2 regions of the Clostridium novyi NT genome follow, and region 1 is predicted to be linked to the other one. Evidence: a T-box and tRNA genes for the amino acid it is inferred to sense, from the RefSeq annotation. Region 1 holds a T-box; the other holds one or more tRNA genes.
What was found. The T-box of region 1 lies ahead of tyrS (tyrosine--tRNA ligase). A T-box ahead of a tRNA ligase gene usually reads a tRNA of that ligase, here a tRNA-Tyr.
Positions count from the first base shown of each region.

Region 1 (9,257 bases):
TAATATAATCAGCGGCCTTTTTTACATCGGGAAAAGCATTGCCCATAGCAACACCAAGACCAGCATATTCAATCATGTGAAGATCATTTTCCGCATCTCCAACACAAATAATTTCTTCTTTCTTTATGCCCAGTTTTTCTCCAAGACATTCAACACCGAATCCTTTATTTATTTTTTTATTTAGAAATTCTAAAAAGTTATCGTGACTTCTCATAACTGTATATTTTTCATAAACTTCTTTTGGTAATGTATTCATTATTGAGGCGATTTTTTCTTTTGGACCTACAAATAAAATTTTTATTATTTCTACAGAAGGCTCTAATTCACTAAAGGACATTTCTTCAAATTCAACTTGATTCATGCCAATTTCTATAGCGCTAAATTCATTATATTTAGGAACAATGCATTTTTCAGGTGTAAGTGCATGAACATAAACTCCGAGTTTTTTACTAAGGTTATATAGGTAACAAAGATCATCATATTCTAGTAAAGTTTTGGAAAGGATTTCATGTGTTCCAGCATTTATTACTATTGCTCCATTACAAGTAACACAATAATTGTCTTTATTGTCTAAGTTTAATTCTTTTAGGTATTTAGAAATACCTGTTATAAATCTACCAGTTGCAAGTACAACTTTAACACCTTTTTCACTAGCTTTATTAATTGCTGTTTTATTATCAGATGTTATCATTTTGCTACTATCTAAAAGAGTGTTGTCCATATCTAAAGCTATTAACTTATACATACAATACCTCCAAATTTATAAATTATTGTAGAAATTTTAAGCGTTTAAAATTTTTAAGTTATTGTTTGAGAATTAAAATTTATATAATAAGTAATAATTATATTATACCTTCATATATTAATTTAAATTCTATCACAGTTATTTTATTAGTTACAACTTTTAGCAGGTTTATATTTGTGGTATTATATATGTTTGACAGGAATTTTTATTAAAGCTAAAATCATAAATGAACTGTAAAAATAAAGGAGAAAGAGGAGACGCAAGTGGCAAATTTGAGAAGCGAAATAGAAAAAAGAAGAACTTTTGCTATCATATCTCACCCGGATGCTGGTAAAACCACACTTACAGAAAAACTTCTATTATACGGAGGAGCTATAAGAGAAGCTGGGTCTGTTAAAGGTAGAAGAGCTTCAAAGCATGCTGTATCTGACTGGATGGAAATAGAAAAGCAAAGAGGTATTTCTGTTACATCTTCAGTTTTACAATTTAACTATGACAACCATTGTATAAACATACTAGATACACCAGGTCACCAAGACTTTAGTGAAGATACATATAGAACTCTTATGGCTGCAGATAGTGCAGTAATGGTAATTGACGGAGCAAAAGGTGTGGAAGATCAAACAAGAAAGTTGTTCCATGTATGTAGTTTAAGAGATATTCCTATATTTACTTTTATAAATAAGTTAGATAGAGAAGCGAGAGACCCTTTTGAATTATTAGAAGACATAGAAGAGGAACTTGGAATAAAGTCTTATCCTATGAATTGGCCTATAGGATGTGGAGCTCATTTTAAAGGTGTATATGACAGATTTAAAAAGCAAGTATTACTTTTCAATGGAGGAAATCACGGTTCTAGTGCTGTAAGCATAATAGAAGGTAGTTTAGATGATCCAAGTATTATTGAAACTATAGGTGAGGAGCTTCATGAGAAGTTAATTGATGAAATTGAACTTCTTGATGAGGCTGGAGAAGAATTTGACTTAGAAAAAATAGCAAATGGAGAATTAACTCCAGTATTCTTTGGTAGTGCATTAACTAACTTTGGTGTGCAACCTTTCCTTGAAGGATTCTTAAAACTTACACCACCTCCATTAAATAGACATTCTGATATTGGAGAAATTGATGCATTTAGTGAAGATTTTACAGCATTTGTATTTAAAATTCAAGCGAACATGAATAAAGCTCATAGAGATAGAATTGCATTTATGAGAATTTGTTCAGGTAAATTTACAAAAGGTATGGAAGTATTCCATATGGAACAAGGTAAAAAAGTTAGACTTGCTCAACCTCAACAATTCTTAGCTGAGGAAAGAGAAATTGTAGATGAAGCTTATGCTGGAGATATTATAGGTGTATTTGATCCAGGTATGTTTAGAATTGGAGATACACTTTGCTCAGCATCAAACAAGTTTAAATTTGATGGAATACCTGTGTTTGCTCCAGAACATTTTGCAAGAGTTAGAACTGTAGATACAATGAAAAGAAAACAGTTTATAAAAGGTATGACTGAAATTGCTCAAGAAGGTGCAATTCAAGTATTTAAAGAACTTCACATAGGAATTGAAGAAATCATAGTTGGTGTTGTTGGTGTACTTCAATTTGAAGTTTTAGAATACAGAATGAAAAATGAGTACAATGTTGATATTAAGATGGAAAGACTTCCATACAGATATATAAGATGGATTGAAGAGACAAAAATTAAACCAGATGATCTTAATATAACTAGTGATACTAAAGTTGTTAAAGACTTAAAAGATGAACAGTTACTTATCTTCAGCAATGACTGGGGAATAAACTGGGCATTAGAACATAATGATGGACTTGTATTATCAGATATAAGTAAAGCTTAATAAAATGAAAAAACCTTAAAATCATAGAATAATGTTCTATTGAATTTTTTGGTTTTTTTTATTTTATGAAATTTCCTACGTCCTACCCCCTAGTTTCTAATTCCTATACCTTTAGTGCTATTCGTTATAGTATGAAGGAAAATAAAAAATTAAAGTTAATGTATGCATACATTTGCGTAAGTTTGAAAAATTCATATAATAGTTAAAAAGGAGATAATTTTAAGGGGGAGTAATTATGGAACATAAACACCAAAAACAGGGGATGAGTTCAAGTGGACTTAAGGTAATTGATTTAATACAAGTAGGAATAATGGCAGCCATAGTATTTGTTGCAACATCTATAGTGCATATTCCATCAATTATGGGTGTTGTGCATTTAGGTGATAGTATGGTATTTTTAGCAGCTATACTTTTAGGAAGAAAGAAAGGCGCTATGGCATCAGCCATAGGAATGAGTTTATTTGATATATTACATGGATATGTATTATGGGCGCCATTTACCTTTATTATAAAAGGAGTAATGGCATATATAGCAGGATATATATGTTATAGAAAATCTTATGGTGGAAAGAACTTTATAAATAATTTATTTGGATTTATTTTAGCCGGTATATTTATGATTACAGCTTATTATTTAAGTGGTGTTGTAATGGCAAGATTTTTAGTTTACAAAGCAGCCACATTAAATGAAGCATGTTTAATAGCTTTGAAAGATATTCCAGGTAACATATCACAAATAGTTGCTGGAATTATTATAGCACTTCCGTTAAGTTTAATATTAAAGAAAACAATTAAAAATTAGAATGGTTCTTGAATTTCCTTATTTTTAAATTTTATGGTAAAATAGTAAGTATATAATAACACTATATATATATATGTGTATAAAATTTAAAGTGGGGGAATGTTAAATAACATGAAGTTTTACCAACCTGATTCGAAAAGTAATATGGAGGAAGAATATAATAAATTAAAAGAGGAATTTGAAACATATCAAAACTTTGCTGAAAGTACAATTCAAATGATAACTGAAAAGAATATAAAGATTGAAAAAAAATTAGATGCTATGATTAACATAGTGGAAATTAGTAAATATATAAATGTTTCTCTCAGTAATGAAAATTTAATTCCCATGATTAATGATATGATAATAGGAATACTAGGGGCAACTTATTCTTCCATATATATAGTTGAAGATGAAAAATTGAAGATAAAAGCTACTAATATCGAAAATTTAGATTATGATTTTTATAATGATGAAGAATATAAGGAATTATTTAATGGAAAGTACTTTATAATAAATTCTAAAAAACCTTTAGTTAAAAAAAATGTATTAAAGAATGATATACATTCTTTAATAGGAGTTCCTATATATTTAAGGGAAAAATTCATAGGATATATAGTTGTAAAACACACTTTAAATAATTTTTTCAGTCACGAGCATATAAGCTTTATTTTAACTATAGCAAATCAGATAGCAATAGCCTTAGAAAATAACTCCCTATATAATAAGATAAGACAAATAGCCATTAGAGATCCTTTAATAGGAATATATAATAGAAAGCACTTTTTTAATATTGTAGAAGAAAAAATAAAAAAAGATAAAGCTAGTAAACGGTTTGCCATCGTTATGATGGATATTGATGACTTTAAAAAGGTTAATGATAAGTATGGTCATCAAGTAGGTGATGAGGTTTTAAAAGAGACAGGAAAAATTATAGTAGACAATTTAAATAAAGAGGATATAGTAGCACGTTATGGTGGAGAAGAGATAATTATGTATGTTTCAAATTTCAGCAGTAAAGAAGACGTATACAATATCGTTAATGGTATAAGAAAAAAAATAAGTGAAAATATTATTAAGTATGAAGGAATGAAAGTATCTATTACAGCTAGTTTCGGAATTGCATATTACATGGAAGATGGAAAAAGTTTAAATAGTGTAATATCTGTGGCAGATAATAGGTTATATATTGCAAAAAAGGCGAATAAGAATGTAGTAATTTATAAGTAAGCGATGATGAGTATTCATCGCTATTTTTTTAATAAAATAATGTGTAATTAATTTATAAAGTTGAGGGTATATTTATGAATAGGAAAAAATTACTGAGCTTATTAAAAAGACGTGAAGGGGTTAAATTAGACTACAAATTAAAATTGGATTTATGTATGGAAAGTGGTAAAAAAGAATTTTCAAAGGATATATGTGCGATAGCTAATTCAAGAGGGGGAAGAGGACATCTTATAATAGGAGTAGAGGACAAGACAAAGAAAGTAGTTGGTATGGATAAAAACTCAATTACAGAGGAACAAGTACAACAGATAATATCTTCAAGATGTGAACCACCTGTACCTATAAGTTTAGACTTTGTAGAGATTTATGGAAAAGATGTAGGTGTTATAACTATATATCAAAGTAATCAAAAGCCTCATCAAACAAGGGATAATGGTGCGTTTTATATAAGAAGAGGTTCTACTACAGATACTATGAGAAAGCAGGAATTAATAACTGCATTTCAAGAAAACATGAGTTTAAACATAGAGCTTACACCAGTGGTTAAAAGTAGTATAGAAGACTTAGATATATATTTAGTTGATAAATACTTTGCAAATCACAATATAACAACTAATGATGAAAATAGAAAAATACTTATGGAAAATTCTAAGATAATATGCATGGATAATGAAGAAAAAAGATATTATGCTACATTAGGTGGTCTTTTAGTTTTTTCTAAAATAAATTATATATATGCTCCTAATAACATGATAAAAATAGTAAATAAAATAGATAAAAGTAAGGATGAAGTTATTATAATTCAAGGAGACTTATTGAGTATGCTTGAAAAGAGTAATGAAATTATAAATGATATATTACCAAAGGAGTATCCTACTTTTGCTGTCTATGAAGGAGTTAAAAATGCAGTCTTATATAGAGACTATACAATTATTAATAAAGAAATAGAAATAATAATAAAAAACAATAGTTTAGAAGTAATTAGTCCAGGAATTATAATAAGAGATACAAATAAAGAAACAGAGAATTTATCACATAATTATATAAAAAGAAACATGTGGATATATGAAAAGATAATAACACTTGATAATAGAAAAATATTTTTGCAATCTGGAAGAGGATTTTCAAAAATGAAAAAAGCTTTTAAAGATATAGGAAAGGTTAAATTTATAAATTCTTTGAGAGATAATAGCTTTAAAGTAATTTACCCAGGTGTAGATGCATTATAAAGTAATAACAGTAAAATATAGGGTATAATAATATTGATAGAAAATTCAGAATATTGTATAATTAAGATAAGAAATTTATAATTAGAAATAAGAAAAAAGGAGTGGTTGACATGTTGCATATTTTTTGTGATAGAAAAGGAAGTGGAAAAACTAAATCATTAATTGAATCTGCAAACAAAATGGCCATTAATTCAAAAGGAAATGTGGTTTATATTGATGACGATAATGGGCCTATTTTTCAATTAGATAATAAAATTAGGTTCATTTCAACAGAAGAATATGATTTAAAAGACAGTAATCATTTTTACGGATTTTTGTGCGGTATTCTATCCCAAGACTATGATGTATCAGTTGTATATGTAGATGGATTGTTTAACATCATAGAAAGAAAGATAGATGATACGGCGCATTTGTTTTCTAAAATAGAAAAATTATCACAAAAGTATAATGTTGACTTTTATCTTAATATAAATATTGAAAAACACGAAGTTCCTGAATTTATGAAAAAATATATAGCTTAATCACATATTAAACATATTAAAAATTAAATCATTTATTTCCTTGCAATTTGGGAAGTTTATTTATATAATAGTATCTAAATGAATAAAGAAGAAAGATTTTGATGGAAAGAAGTAGCTTTATGATTCATGAAGAGAGCTAGTGGTTGGTGTGAACTAGTTGATGAGTTTAGTGAAATACATTCTTGAATTTTATACTGAACGGTTTAAACTTAGTAGGTTGATACGGATATCCCAACGTTATAGGGAAATGAGCGAATATGTATAAACATATTAACTTGGGTGGTACCACGGAAAAATTTCGTCCCTTTATATTAATTTATAAAGGGACTTTTTATTTTATAAAAACAAACTGAATTAGGAGGAATAACAATGGAAAATGTAAATGTATTTGATACGTTAATGGAACGTGGATACATAAAACAAACAACACATGAAGAAGAAATAAGAGAATTACTAGGAAAAGAAAAAATTACATTTTATATAGGATTTGACCCAACAGCAGACAGCTTACATGTAGGACACTTTATAGCTATGATGTTTATGTCTCATATGCAAAAAGCAGGACATAGACCAATTGCATTAGTTGGTGGCGGAACTGCAATGATAGGAGATCCAAGTGGAAAAACTGATATGAGAAAGATGCTTTCAGAAGAGCAAATACAAGCTAATGTAGCTGGTATAAAGAAGCAACTTTCAAGATTTATAGATTTTTCAGATGATAAAGCTATCTTAGTAAACAATGCTGATTGGCTTCTAGGTGCTAAATACGTTGAATTTATAAGAGAAATTGGGGTTCATTTCTCAGTAAATAAAATGCTTACTGCTGAATGCTTCAAGCAAAGATTAGAAAAAGGATTATCTTTCTTAGAATTTAATTACATGTTAATGCAAGCATATGATTTCTTAGAATTAAACAGAAAATATGGTTGTGTAATGGAGCTTGGTGGAGATGACCAATGGTCAAATATGATCGCTGGAATGGATCTTATAAGAAGAAAAGAAAGAAAACCGGCCTTTGCTATGACTTGCAGTCTTTTAACAAATAGTGAAGGACAAAAGATGGGTAAAACAGTTGGTGGAGCATTATGGCTTGATGCTGAAAAAACTTCTCCATATGACTTTTATCAATACTGGAGAAATGTAGCTGATGCAGACGTTGAAAAATGTTTATCATTACTTACATTTGTACCTATGGATGAAGTTAAAAGATTAAGCTCTCTTGAAGGTGCTGCTATAAATGAAGCTAAGAAAGTTTTAGCATTTGAAGTAACAAAACTTGTTCATGGTGAAGAAGAAGCTAAAAAAGCACAAACAGCAGCAGAAGCATTATTTAATGGTGGAGCTGATATGAGCAATGTTCCAACTATAGAAGTAGAAAAAGATGCTATTGGAACATCATTATTAGAAATACTTCTAAATGGAAAAGCAATTCCATCTAAAAAAGAAGGTAGAAGATTAATAGAACAAGGTGGACTTTACATGAACGATGAAAATGTAACAGACCCTAATACTGTTCTACAAGAATCAGATTTAAAAGATGGAAGTACATTAATTAAAAAAGGAAAGAAAAAATACTATAGAATAGTTGTAAAATAAGATACAGTATTATTAAATGTGGGCATGGCCCACATTTTTTTATGAATATTTTTCTAATTACTACGATAACTAATAAATAGTATATTTTATAAAGGATGTGAAACTTGTGGCAGTTATTTCAAACATAAGTAATGCTTATAATGTAAATTCAGGTAAGAGCCATAAAAAATTATCTTTTGATATAGGAGAAAGATTTTTGGCTAGAATAATAAATATAGATGGTGAAACGAACGAAGCTATATTAAAACTTTTAGATGGATGGCAATTTTCAGCACAAATAAAAGAGCCTATAGATTTCACGCCAGAAGGATTAGTAAAGTTTGTAGTTGAAGGATATGATAAAGGGAAAATATTATTACAACTAATAGGTGAAGAAAATAAAAAAGGTGAACAATCTTTAATTGATGTTTTAGAAGAACAAGGGGTAAATGTAAAAAAAGAAGATTATAATATTTTAAAAAAAATGATAAAATATAATATGCCACTAACTAAAGAAAATATTTCGAAGATGAAAACTTTAATAGACTTTCAAAGTAAAATTAATGAAAATCCTAATGAAGAAGAACAATTTATTGAAAAATATTTGAATAATAAAAATATTAGTTTAAATAGTGAAGAAGGGCAAGACATTAAAAATATATTAAAGGGATTTTTTAAGGAATTTAAAAAGTTAAAGGTTGATGAAATTTTTACATTAGTTGAAAATAAAATAGAACTTACAGAAGAAAATATAAAAAGTTTTAACAATATAAATAAAGGTTCTATGACCATATATGAAGAAATATTAGATGGTAGCAACATTTTAGATGAACTTGAAAATGATATCGTATCTAAGGAAATAGAGACTAAGAACATTAATAATGAAAACAATACTTCAAATTCAAATAATAATTTGGAGGAAAATTCAAATAATACTTCAAACAAAAATAATGCCTATAATTCAAAAGCTTATACAAATGATAATAGTGCTATTGATGGAAAGGAAATTTTAAGAAGACTACTTGGAGTAGAAGGGCAAGAGCAAGAATTACAAAGTGAAAATAATAGTAGTATACAAGAAAAAATGACCTCTCAGGATAAATCGGTAGAAGTAAAAACTACTACTAGTAGTGTAGAAAATAAAACAAATGAACAATCTAAAAATCAAGAAGTACAATTAGAAAAGAAAGTTTTAGATAAATTAAATAACAAACCTATGGAAACTGCTGAAAATATTAAAGAACAAATAGAAAATAAAACAAATGAAATGAAACAAATAATAAAGCAAGTTCTAGGAGAAAGTGGAGAAAAAGATTCTTCTAT
Region 1 covers NC_008593.1:507,003-516,259, forward strand. The annotation lists gene yidA (sugar-phosphatase) at 1-745, opposite strand, end outside; gene NT01CX_RS02440 (peptide chain release factor 3) at 1,009-2,598, shown strand; gene NT01CX_RS02445 (ECF transporter S component) at 2,834-3,400, shown strand; gene NT01CX_RS02450 (sensor domain-containing diguanylate cyclase) at 3,512-4,609, shown strand; gene NT01CX_RS02455 (AlbA family DNA-binding domain-containing protein) at 4,684-5,838, shown strand; gene NT01CX_RS02460 (hypothetical protein) at 5,949-6,359, shown strand; T-box leader at 6,449-6,668, shown strand; gene tyrS (tyrosine--tRNA ligase) at 6,729-7,955, shown strand; gene NT01CX_RS02470 (hypothetical protein) at 8,062-9,257, shown strand, end outside.

Region 2 (9,257 bases), 850 kb from region 1:
ATATCATAATGTTAATATAGTAACCTCTAAAGGATATTTTTTTAGTTATATGCTATAATGTAGTGTAGAGGGTTTAAAAATTACTTTTAGCTACAGTTAATATAATAACATCCTCAGCACCATTTTTCTTTAACTCTTTTGCACAATAAAAAGTAGTTGCCCCTGTAGTTAAAACATCATCTACTAGTAAGACCTTTTGTTTTTTAAGTTTACCATTCCCTACATATATAAATGATTCCTTTAAATTTTCCCATCTTTCATACTTTCCCAAACCTATTTGATCTTGTGTCCTTTTGCTTTTTTTTAAAGTATTTAAAAGTTTCTTTTCCGTTTTCTCAGCTACTAACTTAGCTAAATACTTACTTTGATTGTATCCTCTCTCTTTTAACTTATTTTTAGAAGATGGTACATATGTAACAATATCAAATTTTATATCATAAAGTTCTATAGTATTTATAAGATATCTTAAAAGTTCTTTCCCTGCTAAAAATTGACCTTTATATTTTAAATTTAATATTAACTCTTTTGTAATTCCACTATAATATAATGAACTATAACACCAAAACTTATATGCACCCTTATTAATTACTGTCTTTTTATTGCACAGCTTCATATTTCTAATACAATCTAAACATAACACTCTATTAGCTTCTGAAATTTCTTCACAAATTATACATTTTTCTTTTCCGCTATAGATTACATCAAGAAAACAATTTATATAGTATTTTATATTTTTAACAAATTCATTTCCCATGCTTCTTTATTAAAATACCTCGTTATTTTTTTTGCCTTATCAATATTATCTGTTTCATAATTTCCTAGGAATATTACTTCTCCATTATGTCTATTTTCATTTATACCCACTTTACCACAAAGATATACTAACTTTTTATAATTAAATTCTTCACTATTTGCAAAAAACACCATGACATTTAAGCTTTTAAATTTAAAATCTATATTACTAATATTATTTGTTATGACTATACAATCATTTAAATCCTTTATATTATATAAAACTTTACTAGAACTCTTTCCATTTATATATTTAATGGTATTTGGCGTTAAATCTTTGCAGTATTTATATAAATATTTATAAACATTTTCTACCTTCTTTTCATCTGGAACAAAAATTATCATTTTATGATTATCTTTTATAGACCATTTTATATACTCATAAATTACATATGGTATGTCCTTATTTATATCTATTTTAGTTTCTATAAATTTAGGTTCAATTATTGGTATAAAATTATCCCTTATAGGAAAAGTTACTTCATTATTATTATGAAATATTTTTTCAATTACATATGTTATTATTTTTCCCTGTTTATCACATAAGTTTATTGCAATTTCTAAAATATCTTCCATAGTATCATCTGAAAAACTTTTTATATCATCATAAATGACTAAATCAAATTTATCATTTATATTTTTAGCTTTATATGAAGGCGTTATAACTAGGGCACTTTTATTTAAATCATCGCAACCACTATAATAAGTGTAATCTGTAAAATTTGTATACTTTTTTATGTTGTTTATTATAACTATGTTGCTAGGGTTTTCATTAGTTATATATAAAACTCTTTTTTTATTTCTTACAAAGAACATTATAACTTTTAAAAATATTTCAGAAAAATTATAAGGTGGCGATACTATATTTAAAAATTTTTCTTCAGATAAACTCCATCTGAGTATTTTATTAATTATTATATTTTTAACATCTATATTATTTTTATTTATAGTATACATATCTGCCCTCCTTATTTATATTTTTAATTTTCTTCTAATATGTTTAATATTCTCCATTTTAAAGCTGAATATCTGTCAAAACTTCTATTATTATTTATCATAAAGTGAATTGCTTTATTTATCCCAACTAAAACTACCATTTGTTTAGCTCTTGTAATTCCTGTGTAAAATAAATTTTTGTTCATAAGAAGCGGCGGTCCCATAAACACCGGCATTATAACTACAGGAAATTCACTTCCTTGACTTTTATGAACTGTCATAGCATAAGCAAGTTCTAATTCATCTAAATACATATTATCATATACAACTTTTTTATCCTCATCAAAGACCACTGTTACCTTATCATCATTTATGGATAATATATATCCAACATCCCCATTAAATACTCCAACCCCTTCTTCACTATGATCATATATAGATGTCCATTTTAGATTATAGTTATTTTTTGTTTGCATCACCTTGTCTCCAACTCTAAATGTTACATCTCTAAATTCCAATTCGTCTTTATCTTTAGCTTTAGGATTTAATACTTCTTGAAGTCTCAAATTTAAATTTTCTATTCCTAAAAGTCCCTTTCTCATAGGAGATAGTATTTGGATATCCTTTATTTTGTTCCAATTTTGATTAAAGTTAGGAAGTCTTTTATCTATAAGTCCCACCAATGTATCTAATATTTTGTCCGACTCTTGAGAGTTTAAAAAATAAAAATCCTTTCCTTTTTTATTTAGTATAGGCATTTCACCATTGTTTATTTTATGTGCATTAACTACAATCATGCTTTCCTCAGCCTGCCTAAATATATCTCTTAATCTAACTACATTTATACATTTACTCTCTATTAGATCACGAAGAACATTTCCAGGTCCAACTGACGGTAACTGATCTGCGTCTCCCACAATTATAAGTCTAGTTCCCATAGGTATAGCCTTTAGGAGATTATTCATAAGCAGTATATCTATCATTGAGGCTTCATCTACTATTACAACATCACATTGAAGTGGCGATTCTTCTGTTTTTAGAAATTCCATATTATCATCATCACTAAATCCAAGTTCTAATAATCTATGTATTGTTTTAGATTCTCTTCCTGTAGCTTCACTCATTCTTTTAGCTGCTCTTCCTGTTGGAGCTGCCATAAATACAGTCATAGAGGCATTTTCAAATATCTCTGTAATACATTTTATTATAGTGGTTTTTCCCGTACCAGGTCCCCCTGTTATTATCTCAATTCCACCTTCAAATGCACCCTTTATAGCTTGTATTTGAGTAGGCGCAAAGCTTATATTATTATCTTTTTCGAACTCTTGTATTTTATCATCTACATCTATATTTAACTTTCCATAATCACTTGTGCTTAAAGTCAATATTTTACTTGTAACAGACAATTCACAGTAATAATAAGGCATTGTAAATACATATTCTTCATTATTTATAGTCTCAATTTTTAATTTTCCATTTAATACTGTCTCTTGAATGTTATTCATAATTTCTTCTTCATTAACCCCAAGCACATCTACTGATTGCTTTAATAACTTTTCTAATGGCATACATGTATTTCCCATACCACAAAATTGATTTACTATGTACTTTATACCACATTGAATTCTAAAAGGTGAATTGGATTCAATCCCTAAGCTTCTGGCTATTTTATCTGCTGTCTTAAATCCTATTCCTGATATATCTTCCGTTAGTGTATAAGGATTTTGTTTCACAACTGCAATAGAATCATGACCATATTTTTTATGTATCTTTACACACTGCTTTGCTGTTACTCCATAAGTCTGTAAAAACACCATTATGTTTCTTACTTCTCTTTGTTTTGAGTATGATTTAGCTATGGTTTCAATCTTTTTTGTACCTATCCCATCAATCTCTTTAAGTTTTTCAATATCTTCATCTAATACATCTAGTGTTTTTTCTCCAAAATGTTCTACTATTTTTTTCGCAGTTACAGGTCCTATTCCTGATATAATACCTGAAGATAAGTATTTTTCTATTCCTTCTAAAGAATTTGGAACTATTTCTTCGCAAGATGTAACTTTAAATTGCTGTCCAAAGTGAGGATGATTAACCCACTGACCCTGTAATTTTAGATTTTGACCTTCCATTACATATGGTATACACCCTGTTATAGTTATTCTCTTTTTATTAGATTTTACATGAGCTACTACATAACCATTTTCTTCATTTTTAAATACTATACCTTCTACAGTTCCATTTAACTCAGTCATAGCAAACCCTCTCCTAAACTTAATTCATTTAAATTAATTATAAGATATAGCTATATTATTCTCAACTAATAAAAGACCAATACCTACTCGGCATTGGTCTTTCTATAATCATTTATATAATTAGATGTATTTTTTTATTTCGTCAACTTTATTTAATTGTTCCCATGGAAGTTCTACATCAGTTCTACCAAAGTGACCGTATGCAGCTGTTTGCCTGTATATTGGTCTCTTTAATTCTAAATCTCTAATAATTGCTCCTGGTCTTAAATCGAAAACTTTATTTACGATATCTACTATTTTGCTATCTTCAATTTTTTCTGTACCAAAAGTATTTACTAAAAGTGATACTGGACGAGCAACTCCTATAGCATAAGCAAGACCTATTTCGATCTTATCTGCAACACCTGCTGCAACTAAGTTTTTAGCAACCCATCTTGCTGCATAAGCTGCTGATCTATCAACCTTTGTTGGGTCTTTTCCAGAGAAAGCACCACCGCCGTGTCTTCCTGATCCGCCGTATGTATCAACTATTATTTTTCTTCCTGTAAGACCTGTATCTCCATGAGGTCCACCTATTACAAATCTTCCTGTTGGGTTAATGTAATATTTTGTTTCGTCATCTAACCATTCATTAGGTACAACAGTCTTTATTACATGTTCCATAATATCCTTTTGAATTTGTTCTTGAGTAACTTCTGGATCATGTTGTGTAGATACAACTACTGCATCTATTCTAACTGGTTTGTTATCTTCGTATTCAACTGTAACTTGAGTTTTACCATCTGGTCTTAAATATGCTAATGTACCATTCTTTCTAACTTCAGCTAATTTTCTTGAAAGTTTATGAGCCATGTTAATTGGTAGTGGCATATATTCTTTTGTTTCGTTTGTAGCAAAACCAAACATTATACCTTGGTCTCCAGCACCAATTGCTTCTACATCGTCTTTTTGTCCTTGTCTTGATTCTAAAGCTTCATCAACACCCATAGCTATATCTTGTGATTGTTCATCTATAGATGTTAATACAGAACAAGTTTCTGCATCAAAGCCATATTTTGCTCTTGTATATCCGATATCTGAAATAACTTCTCTTACAACTTTAGGAATATCAACATAACAATTAGTTGATATTTCTCCCATAACCATAACCATTCCTGTAGTTACTGCTGTTTCACAAGCAACTCTTCCATTTGGGTCATTTTTTAATATAGCATCTAATATAGCATCAGAAATTTGGTCGCACATTTTATCTGGATGTCCTTCTGTAACGGACTCCGAAGTAAATAATCTTCTCATTTATATATACCTCCCAAAAATAAAACCTCTTCTTAGAATTTAAAAGAAGAGGTTGTTTAATCACTTTAAATTCTTATCTTGCAGATTATACTGCAGGAATTAGCACCTTAGTATTTATTTATATACTGGTTGCCGGGCTTCATAGGGCCATTCCCTCCACCTCTCTTGATAAGATGTTACTTATCCAATATTGAATTTTCGAATTTAATATTAACATATACACATTACTATGTCAATAATAGTATACTGTTATTTGTAAGTTATAATAACAAACTAATACAAATTTATAATATATATTTTAATGCAAAATAAAATAAGAGACATATTAATGTCTCTTAGATGGTGGAGGAAGATGGATTCGAACCATCGAAGCGAAACGCAACAGATTTACAGTCTGCCCCCTTTGGCCACTCGGGAATTCCTCCATATTTAGTTTTGAAATATCTATGCCAACTGTTTTATAAATGGTGGGCACAACAGGGCTCGAACCTGTGACCCCCTGCTTGTAAGGCAGATGCTCTCCCAGCTGAGCTATGCGCCCATTTATAAATGGTGGAGGAAGATGGATTCGAACCATCGAAGCGAAACGCAACAGATTTACAGTCTGCCCCCTTTGGCCACTCGGGAATTCCTCCTTGTTGGTGCTGGCACCAGGACTTGAACCCGGAACCTACTGATTACAAGTCAGTTGCTCTACCAGTTGAGCCATGCCAGCTTACTTTATCTTTTGTTTTCTCGTTGACACTTCCCCGCGCCAACGAATATTAGTATACATTGATATTTAATTTATTTCAAACGTCATTTTTATCTATTTAAACAGATTTTCTTTTATTTTATTCATTTTTCACCATTATTCTCATTTTTACTCATGTATTTGATTTTAAATATTCATATTTTCCCCTCTTTATTTGTGTAGTTTACTATATTATAATAAGGTTCATAATTTCATTTAATTTGGAGGATACATATGCAAAAATTATTAAGCAGACTACGTAGAGCTGTAGTCGATTTTGATTTAATTCAAGCTGGTGACAAAATAGCTGTAGGTTTATCCGGTGGTAAGGATAGCATAACTTTATTATATTTACTTAACGCATACAAAAGATTTTCTCCAGAACCTTTTGAGCTAATAGCAATCACTTTAGATCCAGGTGCTGGGGCAGACTTTTCTGAAATGATAAGAATTTGTAAAGAATTAAATGTTCCATATTATTTATTTAAAACTAAAATCAAGGAAATAGTTTTTGATATAAGAAAAGAATCTAACCCTTGCTCTTTATGTGCAAATTTAAGAAGAGGTTCTCTAAATGATCATGCTAAAAAACTTGGCTGTAATAAAGTAGCTTTAGGACATCATAAAAATGACGCTATTGAAACTTTACTTATGTCCATGTTCTATGAAGGTCGTATAAATACATTTTCACCTGACACATATTTAAGCCGTACAGATCTTCATATAATAAGACCTATGATTTACATTGATGAACAAAACATAAAAACATTTATTAAGAACTCTAATATACCTATAGTTGAAAACCCTTGTCCTGCAAATGGGTTTACTAAAAGAGAATATATGAAGGATCTTACATATTCTCTTGAAAAAGATATACCAGGATTAAAAAATAATCTTCTTAATTCACTTTCAAATATAGAGCAACTTAATATATGGCATAAAAAAATTAAATAAATTTTTCTTTTACAATAAAAGGTTGATACAAATTCAACCTTTTTCTTTTTGACTTTCATAATGTTTAAAAGCCTTACATATAAATTATCAAGGAGGTGTGGCTTTTGAATAAAGTTCGAGTTCACTATGATGATAATTTATCTTATTATGAAATAGCCTATTTTTTTAAAGATTACATTAACGAAGATACTATTATTGTATGTATTGGTACAGATAGATGTATAGGGGATTGTCTAGGACCTTTAGTAGGTACTATGTTAACTCTTAAAAACTTTCCTCTAAAAGTGTACGGAACAATTTCTAATCCAATACATGCTTTAAACATAGATAAAAAATTAAAAGAAATAAAACATTTATATCCAAATTGCAATATAATAGGCATAGATGCTTGTTTAGGTAACGAAAAAAATATAGGAGAAATTCAAGCTAGAACATCCCCTATTCACCCTGGAAAAGGTGTTGGAAAATCACTTCCTAACGTAGGTAAAACCTCCATAATAGGTATTGTAGATTCTAGCGATTCTAATGAACTATTTACCAATAGAAATATAAGATTAGATCTTATTGTTAATATGTCAAAAGTTATTGTACATTCTTTAATACATGCATATTATCTTTATCAGCTAAAAAATAGATATAATGATTGAGTGGAATATAAAACGCCCTATAATAAAATTATAGGGCGTTTTATATTAAGTATAGATTAATCTATTAAGTTTATATCTCTTCCTTTATAAGATGCATCTATTTTATCTAAGAACTTTAGTACATTTCCAGTACCAAGTGCCACTGATGAAACAGATTCTTCTGCAACAGATACAGGAACTTTTGTTACTTGTTCAATTAATTTATCTAAACCATGTAATAAAGCTCCGCCACCAGTCATAACAATACCTTTATCAGCTATATCAGCTGCAAGTTCTGGTGGAGTTTTTTCTAGTACTGAGTGAGTGCATTCTGCAATAGCATTAACAGATTCACTTAGAGCTTCTCTCATCTCTTCTGATGTTATTGTTAAATTCTTAGGAAGACCAGTAACCAAATCTCTTCCCTTGATATCCATTGTTGCATTTTCTTCTCTCTTAAATGCAGTACCTATGTTTATTTTTAATTGTTCCGCTGTTCTTTCGCCTATCATAAGCTTGTGTTTTTTTCTTATGTATTTTATTATATCTTCATCAAAATTATCTCCGGCAATTTTAATTGAATTTCTAACAACCATACCGCCTAATGAGATTACCGCAATATCAGTAGTTCCTCCACCAATATCAATAACCATATTACCACTTGCCTTAGTTATATCAAGACCAGATCCAATAGCAGCCGCTAAAGGTTCTTCTATTAAGAACACTTTTTTAGCTCCAGCATTTACTGCTGCATCTTTTACAGCTCTTTTTTCCACCTCTGTAGCTTCACATGGAACACATATAACAACCCTTGGAGCTCCTACTTTTTTCTTTCCACATGCTTTTCTAATAAAATGTTTTAACATTCTTTCAGTTATATCATAATCAGATATAACTCCATCCTTCAAAGGACGAATAGCTACTATATTTCCTGGTGTTCTTCCTATCATTTGTCTTGCTTCTTCTCCAACTGCTAAAACCTTGTTTTTATTTCTATCAATAGCGACAACTGATGGTTCTTGTAATACAATTCCTTTTCCTTTAATATAAACTAGTACTGTGGCTGTACCTAAATCTATCCCCATATCTGTACTCATTCTGAAAAACATTCCAATTTTCACTCCTGCTCTTTGCTATATATTCTACTCTATGACATTATCTATACTTATTATATACGTTTATGTTGATTTATTCCATAGGATTACATAAAATTACTTATATTTCGCATAAAAACAGGATTTTTTTTAACCTTCTAATGTTTTATATTTCATTCTAGTGGCTTTTCCACCTCTTATATGTCTCTCTGATTTATTTAAATCTAACACATCCTTAGCCTCTTTGGCTACTTGTGGATTTATTTTAGGTAATCTTTCAGTCATATCTTTGTGTATCGTACTTTTACTTACGCCAAAAACTTTAGCTGTTTTCCTTATTGTAGCTTTAGATTCGATTATATACTTTGCGACTTCTAGCACTCTTTCTTCAATGTAATCTTTCAAAGTAATTGCTACCTCCTTAACCTTATATATTTATAAATATGCATTTATTTTCTTTTAAATTACTATGTCTACTTATTATTTAGCCATCTTCCGAATAGACTCGGAAAATGGCTTTTAAATGTGTACTTAAGATAAATTAATATTTTATATATTTTTCTGGATTTTCACT
Region 2 covers NC_008593.1:2,200,090-2,209,346, forward strand. The annotation lists gene NT01CX_RS10195 (ComF family protein) at 74-754, opposite strand; gene NT01CX_RS10200 (hypothetical protein) at 727-1,749, opposite strand; gene NT01CX_RS10205 (SF1B family DNA helicase RecD2) at 1,773-3,980, opposite strand; gene metK (methionine adenosyltransferase) at 4,101-5,276, opposite strand; SAM riboswitch class I at 5,347-5,451, opposite strand; tRNA gene NT01CX_RS10215 (tRNA-Tyr) at 5,617-5,701, opposite strand; tRNA gene NT01CX_RS10220 (tRNA-Val) at 5,742-5,817, opposite strand; tRNA gene NT01CX_RS10225 (tRNA-Tyr) at 5,827-5,911, opposite strand; tRNA gene NT01CX_RS10230 (tRNA-Thr) at 5,916-5,991, opposite strand; gene NT01CX_RS10235 (tRNA 2-thiocytidine(32) synthetase TtcA) at 6,244-6,963, shown strand; gene yyaC (spore protease YyaC) at 7,068-7,610, shown strand; gene NT01CX_RS10245 (rod shape-determining protein) at 7,667-8,698, opposite strand; gene spoIIID (sporulation transcriptional regulator SpoIIID) at 8,834-9,088, opposite strand; gene NT01CX_RS10255 (M23 family metallopeptidase) at 9,225-9,257, opposite strand, start outside.
Region 2: it has a tRNA-Tyr gene. The T-box ahead of tyrS (tyrosine--tRNA ligase) is inferred to sense a tRNA for this amino acid. The anticodon was not compared.